Regions from separate parts of the Companilactobacillus paralimentarius genome, predicted to be linked through region 3. Evidence: predicted binding sites of a transcription regulator. Region 3 holds the regulator's gene; each other region holds the start of a gene.

The links. The regulator Rex, encoded in region 3, represses fermentation and respiration genes when NADH is low (regulators of the CRP and FNR family bind a similar motif). The targets are predictions, from matches to a motif close to TTGTGAANTANTTCACAA.
Region 1: adhE (bifunctional acetaldehyde-CoA/alcohol dehydrogenase) is a predicted target of Rex. The motif match lies at 1,984-2,001, and genes of this name have one in related genera.
Region 2: ACI6PB_RS01560 (OPT/YSL family transporter) is a predicted target of Rex. The motif match lies at 1,656-1,673, and genes of this name have one in related genera.

What each region holds. Positions count from the first base shown of each region.
Region 1 is NZ_OY724131.1:1,917,283-1,920,577, reverse strand. Features, by position in the region: gene ACI6PB_RS09295 (oleate hydratase) at 1-1,460, shown strand, start outside; gene adhE (bifunctional acetaldehyde-CoA/alcohol dehydrogenase) at 2,035-3,295, shown strand, end outside.
Region 2 is NZ_OY724131.1:332,363-335,657, forward strand. Features, by position in the region: gene ACI6PB_RS01555 (PTS sugar transporter subunit IIC) at 1-1,164, shown strand, start outside; gene ACI6PB_RS01560 (OPT/YSL family transporter) at 1,877-3,295, shown strand, end outside.
Region 3 is NZ_OY724131.1:2,020,239-2,023,533, forward strand. Features, by position in the region: gene manA (mannose-6-phosphate isomerase, class I) at 211-1,179, opposite strand; gene ACI6PB_RS09885 (redox-sensing transcriptional repressor Rex) at 1,199-1,849, opposite strand; gene ACI6PB_RS09890 (ABC-F family ATP-binding cassette domain-containing protein) at 1,986-3,295, shown strand, end outside.

The sequences.
Region 1 (3,295 bases), 100 kb from region 3:
TGTTGAATGAAGAAACATTTGAAAACCTTTGGGATGTATTGCGTTCAGTACCTTCATTGGATCATCCTGGACAAACAGTTACAGATGATATTTTGAATTTTGATCACGCTCATCCAACACATGACGTTGGACGTCTAATTGATAGTGATGGTCCACGAGTAAAACCTAATAAAGATAATTACAGACATATGCAATTTGATAATAAGGATCGTTATTTATTATCTAAATTGATGTTGATGCCCGAAAAAGATGAAGAAAAATTAAATAACATCAGTATTGCTGAGTGGTTTGCAAGTAGTCCTCACTTCTTTACAACAAACTTCTGGTACATGTGGCAAACAACCTTTGCTTTCAAACGTGCTAGTTCAGCTGTTGAGTTACGTCGTTACATGAATCGTATGATCCTTGAATTTAGTCGTATCAATACACTAGAGGGTGTAACAAGAAGTCCATATAATCAATTTGAAAGTATTATCCTACCAATGCGTAAATACTTGGAAGATCGTGGTGTAACCTTTATCAATAACCGTAAAGTTACTGACCTGGAATTCAAAGACACACCACTTCAAGATGATATTATTGTTACTGGACTCAAGTATGAAGAAGTTGACAATGACAATAAAGAAGGACATATCGATGTTGCTGAAAATGATTTAGTCTTTGATACTAATGGATCAATTACCGATAGTTCATCACTTGGTGACTTTAATACACCATTCAAAGAAAATATGGATTATGCACCTAGTGCAGCACTTTGGAAGAAAGCTTCTGAGAAGTTCTATTCACTAGGTAACCCTGATAAATTCTTTGGAGATCGTACACAAAGTGAGTGGGTCAGCTTCACAGTTACAACAAATAGCCACTTTTTGGTAAATGAAATTTCACGTATTACACAACAAGAACCAGGAAATGCTTTGAACACATGGATTAACAGTACTCCATTATTGTCAATCGTTGTTCATCATCAACCACACTTCAAGGCACAAAAGCCAAATGAATCAACATTCTGGGGTTACTTCATGTATCCAAGAAGAAATGGTGACTATGTTCAAAAACCTGTAATGGAAATGACAGGTAAGGAAATGCTAGAAGAATTGCTAGGACACTTGGCAGAAGTAGATCCAAGTAAAGACAATATCAAGAACCACACTCAAGAAATTATGGATAGTATTGTCAATGTAATTCCTGTTTATCTACCATATGCAAGTGCAATGTTCAATCAAAGAGCCGTCGGAGATCGTCCAGATGTAGTTCCAAAGAACAGTAAGAATTTGGCCTTCATCAGTCAATTCTGTGAACAACCATTCGATATGGTCTTTACAGAGCAATATTCATTCCGTGCAGCACAACGTGCAGTATACACATTATTGAATATTCCATTATCAGAAATGACACCAATGCACCATTACGAAAAAGATCCAAAAGTAATGGCACGTGCAACTAAGACCATGTTTAGATAAAAAGTGGAGCAAGAATGCTTATTTTCGAGAGGACCAAGGTACAGCATACTTGAGAAGAAAAGATATAGAAAATTGACCTTAGAAGTTTGAAGTACAGTTATTTAAAAACTAGAAGGAAAACTATTGGGAATATAAAAGGTCAGATCTCTACAATACGAAATGTATTCAAAAGTTGAACGGTCTAAACGAAAACCTTATCTAAAGGGAGGTTGATGCCTATAATCAATCTATATTCGCAACAAATAGAATTTAACATCAAACGACAAAACATCTCATTGAAAAAGAAAAAAATTTCACAAGTAAGAGCTGAATTTTGATTTGGCTCTTTTTTTGTGAATTGAAAAGCGACCTAGAACAGGCATTTTGATTAGATTGTGAAGAAATATTCACAATTGAAATAAGATGTGAAATAAATTTTTGTAAGCAATTTGAACACTAGGTGTTGATATATCAATGTGAAAACGTTTACTTGGACTTTTTAAATGAAATAACTTGAACATTGATTGTACAGTGATAAGATAAAACGTGAATTAGTTAACAAATATATTGATTTTTAAATCTTGGAGGTAATCAGATGTTGAAAGGTTCCAAAGATACAAAGGTTTCTACAAAATCAGATGAAAAAGAAGATGTAAAACCCGTCATTGATGCTATGGTTGCTAAGGCTCACAAGGCTTTGGACATTATGGACGGTTTTACTCAAAAACAAGTTGACCACATTGTTCACCAAATGGCTATTGCCGGATTAAACGCTAGTTTTGAATTAGCTAAGTTAGCTTACAAAGAAACTGGCCGTGGAATGGTTGAAGATAAAGTCATTAAAAATATGTACGCTACAGAAGAAATTTGGCACTCAATCAAACGCGATAAAACTGTTGGCATTATCGAAGATGATAAGGAACATCGTTTGATCAAAGTTGCTGAACCACTTGGTGTTTTAGCAGGTGTTACACCTGTTACTAACCCAACATCAACTGCAATGTTCAAGTCATTGATTGCTATGAAAACACGTAATCCAATTATCTTTGGTTTCCATCCCCAAGCTCAAAATTGTTCTGTTGCCGCCGCTAAAGTTATGTTAAAAGCTGCCATCGATGCTGGTGCCCCAGAAGGTGTTATTCAATGGATTGAAAAACCAAGTATTGAGGCAACATCATATTTAATGAATAACGAAGGAGTTGCCAGTGTTCTTGCTACTGGTGGTCCTGGAATGGTTAAGGCTGCTTATTCAACTGGTAAACCTGCTTTGGGTGTTGGTCCTGGTAATGGTCCTGCATACATCGAAAAGACTGCTAATATCAAACGTGCTGTTAATGATATTGTTCTATCAAAGACATTTGATAATGGTATGGTTTGTGCTTCTGAAAATAGTGCCATTGTTGATGCTGACATTTATGACGAAGTTAAATCTCTATTCGAAAAGAATAAAATTTATTTCATTAAGAAATCAGATTATAAGAAATTAGCAGAAACAATGTTTAGACCAGAAGGTGGAGTTAAAGGTCCTATTGCTGGTAAATCAGCTATTGAAATTGCTAAATTGGCTGGCATTAAGGTTCCTGCTGATACTAAAGTACTTGGTGTCGAACTTTCAAAGGTTGGTCCAGATGAACCACTTTCAGCTGAAAAACTTTCACCTGTTCTATCAGTTTATAAAGTTGCGGGACATAAGGAAGGTTTCGAAAAAGCCGATGAGTTACTACACTTTGGTGGTTTAGGTCACACCGTTGGTATTCACACAATGGATGAAGATTTGGCTAGGGAATTTGGTATTAAGATGAAAGCTAGTCGTGTCTTGGTAAATACACCTGCTGCTATTGGTGGTATTGGTAATC
Region 2 (3,295 bases), 960 kb from region 3:
TTTACTTGGATCTTTAAAGGTAAGACATTATTGCATGTTCAATATTGGGGAACCTTATTGAGTAATGCGACACTAAATATTTCAGGTATTTTAATTGCAGCTATGATTGGTTACTGTTTAGCTAAAAACAGACGTTTTGACAATCCAATTTCTGCTGCATTGGTATCAATGTCTGCTTTGGTAACTATGATGCCAAATACAGTTAAATTAATTCCAGATGGTGCTAAAAAAGCAGTCGATGTTTCAGCTGTTTTACCATTTACTAATCTAGGTACAGGAGCAATGTTTGCCGGTGTTATCGTTGGTTTGATTGCTACTGAAGCCTTTGTCAGAATCTCTAGAATTAAGAAGTTACAAGTTCATTTAGGTGAAAATGTTCCACCAGCTGTTGGTAAATCATTCGATGTTTTGATTCCTATGATCATCGTCTTATCATGCTCAGCGATTATTTCAGCACTACTTTACAATTTATCAGGAATGAATTTGATCAACTTGATCACAACATTCATTCAAGAACCACTCCGTCACATTGGAACAGGTATCTGGGGAGTTATCATTCTTTACTCACTAGGTAACTTACTTTGGTTATTCGGTATTCACCAATCAGTTATTTACAGTTCAATTCTAGAACCACTTTTGATCATCAATATTACACAAAATATTGCCGCATATAATGCCGGTAAAGCAATTCCTAATATTATCAATGTTTCCCAAGTTCAAACTTACGGTTTGATGGGTGGTTCTGGTTCAACACTTTGTTTACTAGTTGCTACATTCCTAGTTGGACACAGTGCTGTAACTAAGAACGTTGCTAAATTATCAATTGCACCTGGATTCTTTAACATCAACGAACCTGTTATCTTCGGTTATCCAATCGTTTATAATATTTCACTAGCTATTCCATTTGTACTTGTACCTGTTATGGGTCTTGTAATTAGTTATGTAACAACTGTTTTAGGTTGGATGAGCCCATGTGTTATCCAAGTTCCATGGACTACGCCAATTGGATTCAGTGCCTTCCTAGCTACTGCAGGTGACTGGCGTGCTGTTGTTATTCAATTGATTACCTTTGTATTAGGCGTTCTAGTATACATTCCATTCGTTATGATCAACGATAAGGTTCTTTCAAAAGAAAACCAAGGTATGGACGTCAAAGAAGCTTAGTTAAATATTTCTTAACTTATACTCTATGAATTTTTTAAATTCATAGAGTATTTTTTTGCTTAAAAAAGCTAATCAATTTGATGAATAATACGTGAAACTAATATGCCATTTGCAATAAATATTAGTAATGAATAAGTAAGTAGCTATTTTTATGATATTAATTATTAGAGAATGTACGTTTTAAAATTTGAACAAAGTTTTATCTACATGATGAAATTTTCAAATTAATTAAAGGCCGTTTGATTTGTTGGTAGGCTTCATATGAGCTCTTCAAAAAAATTATTATGAAAATAGCAATTCTAAATTTTATGAAAAAGGTTTGTGATTAATATATGTATATTAGTAAAAGATTAATATGATCGTATTTAAGATTAAAATTCTTAAATTCAAATTAATGAGTGATAAGTGACAAAGCCTATGGCAAATAAGAAAGACAGGCGTTTATTAATCGTGAACACTTCGAAGAATCACTATTTCCGTTTAAAATAGCAATGTGAGCTATGTCACAAAATACTATTGATTTTTGTAAATGTAACCGTTATCATGAAAATGAATCGATGGAAAAGGAGAAAATAATGTAGCGATGGTAGGTGTTATTAAAGAATAAAGGGTATGAAGAACCTTCTATAAAGAATTGAAATCATTGCTGAAGAATTAAGCATTCTTTCTACAGTGGTTTTGGAATCACATAAATTGGAGGGAGGAACTTGAGATGAAAAAGAGCTTATCTCAGTCTGCTTATGGTGGCATATCGGGTGAAAAATATGTACCGTATGTGACTGATAAAGATAATCATGGTGGCAGCTCAGTTGTAATGATCATGGGTGCCATATTAGCAGTTATTTTTGCCGCTTCAACAGCATATTCAGGTATGAAAGCTGGATTAACCGTTGCGGCTGGTATTCCTGGATCAATTATTGGATCAGGACTTATTGCCGCTTTTGCTAAAAAGAAGGGCATGCTGGGGAAGAATTTATTACAAGGAATGTCTAGTGGTGGTGAATCAATCGCCAGTGGAATGATTTATGTTTTACCCGCCATTATTATTATTGGTGGTCGTGTCAACTTCATTGCAGGAGTTTTAGTTGGAGCTTTGGCTGTATTATTTGCAATTGGTACAGCTTCATTAGTTGAAAATTATTTAGTAGTTGAAGAACACGGAAAATTAGTTTATCCAGAATCGATGGCCATTTCAGAAGCCTTAGTTGCTTCCGAAGCTGGTGGTGATTCTTTGAAATTCATGGGAATTGGTTTTGGTATTGGTGGTTTATTGACGCTTTTAACAACACAAGTTTTCGGTTGGGTCAATAGTACGATCACTTATGTAGGTAATTCCTTCTATCGTTGGAAGATGTCGACAGAAGTTAATCCCATGTTAGCCGGTATTGGATTTGTTGTAGGACTGGATGTTGCTTTGACGATGTTTGCTGGTTCGATTCTATCCAACTTCGCGATAACTCCGTTAATTGCTAACTTTACTCAAATGGCAACTAATAATGCGAAGGATTGGAATGATGTAACAGTTCTTGTTAACCAGATGGGCGTTGATCAAGTTGCCGGTTCCTATTCGAAATATATTGGTGCTGGTATAATGCTTTGCGGTGGTATTGTCGGAGCTGTTAAGTTGATTCCAGTTATTGTTACATCCATTAAGAAAACTTTGAATGCCAGAAACGGTGGTAATGATGATCGTAACATGTTAGGTATTTGGTCATTAGTAATCGCTGTTGTTGCAATTTTTGTTGTTGGTTTCTTCGTTTCTGGTAACATCGCTATGGCTATTGCTGGTGGAATTCTTTCTATTATTTTGGCATTACTATTCGTTATTGTATCTGCTAGATTAGCCGGAACGATTGGTTGTTCAAATGCACCGGTTTCAGGAATGACAATTGCTTCATTAGTTATCATGACATTAGTCTTTGTTATCTTTGGATGGAAGAGTAATGCTGATAATCAGATCCTTCTATTGTTTGGTGTCTTCATTGTTACCGCCATTTCTGTTGGTGGTGCTTATATGCAGACTCAAAAAGTTAGTTTCGTTATCGGTGGTAATAAGAATGAAATGATGAAATACTTCATGATCGCCGCAATGATTGGTGTTATCGTGGTTGTTGGTACTACCGTTATTCTT
Region 3 (3,295 bases):
ATAGTTTTAATTATAGAAGACTTTTTGTAAAAAATGAAATTGATAACGGTTTCAAATTAGAATATTTTTCATTTAATTCATTTTCACGAACAATAATTAGTGTCAATCGTAAAATAGTTCTATTTTTGCTTAATTCAGCCAATAAAAAAAACAGAACATACGGTTTTTTCAAATCGATATTCTGCATTTTTTACGTTATTTAATATTTATCTAATCTTCGCCTGATTCTGAAGCAATAATATCCAAATCGCCAGAAAGTGTCCATGAATCAACAGTTGCTGGAACAATTAAATGAATACCCTTGCTCAAATCATAGTCTTTTCCATCAACAGTAATCTTACCTTGACCATTAATTACAGAAATCAAAGTATACTTACCGATTTGATGATGTAATTTGACTGGTTCTTTAATTTCCCAGTGATAAACTGAGAAGAATGGTGATACAGGTGGTTGAACAAATGTTGTAAACTTGTTCTTACCCTCTTCTTTTGATTCAATGTTTAATTGTGGGTCTTTATGAGGAACTGTAATCGTATCCTCTGACTGCTTGATGTGAAGGTCACGCTTCTTACCTGTAGACTTCTCAACACGGTCGTAGTCATACAAACGATATGTTGTATCACTACTTTGTTGTGTCTCTAGAGCCATAATACCCTTGTTCAAGGCGTGAACAGTACCACTTGGTACGTAGTAGAAGTCACCAGTTTTAACTGGAACTTTTCTCAATAGATGATCCCAGTCACCTGATTCAATCATCTTATCAAGTTCAGCTTTATTTTTAGCATTGTGACCATAGATCAAGTATGAACCTGGTTCCGCATCAATAATGTACCAGCATTCTGTCTTACCTAATTCATGCTCATGCTCTGCTGCATATTCGTTATCAGGGTGAACTTGAACAGATAGGCTAGCTTCAGCATCCAAAATCTTTGTTAAAAGTGGGAAAACTTTTCCCTTAGGATTACCAAATAGTTCACCGTGATTTTTCCAAAGATCATCAACATATTGACCAGCAAATTCGCCATTTTCAACTTGTGATCTACCATGTGGATGACCTGAAATAGCCCAGCATTCACCAATAGTGCCATCTGGAATATTGTAACCAAATTTAGTTTCTAGCTTTCTTCCACCCCAAATTTTTTCGTGGAATACAGGCTTTAAGAACAATGGTTCACTCATAATACTTTCCCCCAAAAAATTATTCTTGCTCTTCCTTCATTGACTTATCACGATCTAAGAAGAAAATCAAAGTCTGCAATTCATTAGCCAAATCAACATAATGAACGCGGATACTACTTGGAACGTTGATAATTACCGGTGTAAAGTTTAGAATTCCTCTAACTCCAGCATCAGACAATAAATCAGCTGTTGTTTGAGCTGCGTTTGAAGAAACTGTCAAGATACAGACATCAATTTGTTGCAAATGAAGCTGTTCCTTCAATTCAGATATATCATAAACAGGAACGCCACTCTTAACTGTACCGACAATTTCCTTATTAATATCAAAAGCTGCCGCAATTCGAACATTATTAGTCCGAGAAAAGTTATAATTTAGTAAGGCGTTACCTAAATTACCTACACCGACTAAAGCTACGTTAGTACGCTTGTCTTGATTTAAGAGTTTTTTAAAGAAAGCTACTAAATCGTTTACATCGTAGCCATAACCGCGTTTTCCAAGTGCTCCTAGATATGAGAAGTCACGTCTTATTGTAGCACTATCTATCTTGACCCCTTCTGATAATTCTCCAGAAGAGATCTTTTTTGTACCTTCATCTTTTAAAAATTGAAAATACCGATAATAAATTGGTAAACGCTTTATTGTTGCGTTTGGAACTGTTGTTTTTGTCATAATTTACCACCATATGTGTGTCATTTCACTAACATTTATAGTAAATAAAAATCAACAAAAACGCAACACGTTAAACCTATAAAGACATAATTTATTAAATAATGCTAAAATTGTGAATACATAAAGGAGTTTGAAATTGATTTTATTACAAGCACAAAACATTACAAAAAATTTTGGTACTAAGAAGCTGTTCTCTAATGTCAGCTTCGAAGTACAGGATAATAGCAGGATTGGTCTAGTCGGCCGAAATGGTGTCGGCAAATCAACTATGCTCAAAATTATTTCCGATCAGGAAAGTTATAATAGTGGAAATATTGCTCTAAAAAAGGATACAAATATCGGTTACCTTGCTCAGGATTCCGGTTTAAATAGTGAAAATAAAATTTTTGACGAGATGGAACATGTTTTTGACTATCTAAAAGAACAAGAAAAAAAGATGCATGTCTTAGAAGAAAAACTTGCTGACCCCAATATTCAAGACTACGACAACATCTTGAAACAATACGATCAATTACAAAATACATTCCGTCAAGAAAATGGTTACGGTTATCAATCAGAAATCCGTAGTGTTCTCAAAGGATTTGGATTTGATGAAGATGTTTGGCAAGCTCAAATATCAACCCTTTCTGGTGGTGAGCGTTCACGTTTAGCTATGGCTAAAATGCTATTGGAACATCATGATATTTTACTTTTGGATGAACCAACAAACCATTTGGACATCAATACAGTGGAATGGCTTGAAGGTTATCTCAAAAATTATCGTGGGGCGCTAGTCATCGTATCCCATGATCAATACTTTTTAGACAAAGCTGTTACTGAAATTGTTGAGATCAACCATCACTCTTCAACACACTACTCTGGTAACTATACTTTCTACTTGCAAGAAAAGAAAAAGAATCAAGAAGTAGCTTGGAAACATTATGAAGAACAACAGGCTGAAATCAAAAAGACCGAAGAATACATTCAAAAGAATATTGTCCGTGCTTCTACCACTAAGATGGCCCAAAGTCGTCGTAAAAAGCTTGAACACATGGATGTCTTAGATCGTCCTGATAGTGACCAAGGTTCCGTTCACTTTAAATTTCAAATTGATAAAGAAAGTGGAAACGACGTATTGCTAGTCAAAGATGCCGCTATCGGTTATGAGAATCACATCATGTCCGAACCAATCAATCTAGATGTCAAGAAAGGAGAACGTGTCGGTATCATTGGACCTAACGGTATCGGTAAATCAACTTTTCTAAAATCTATCTTGGGACAAATTCCAATGATCAAGGGAACAACTCAGTTTGGTGCTAATGTTGAAGTTGGTTACTATGACCAGAATTTGAAAAATCTTGATCCTAAAAAAGATGTTCTCCATGAAATCTGGGATATCTACCCTCGCTTAGACGAGCAAGTAATTCGTAATATGTTGGGAGCCTTTCTCTTCAGTGGTGACGATGT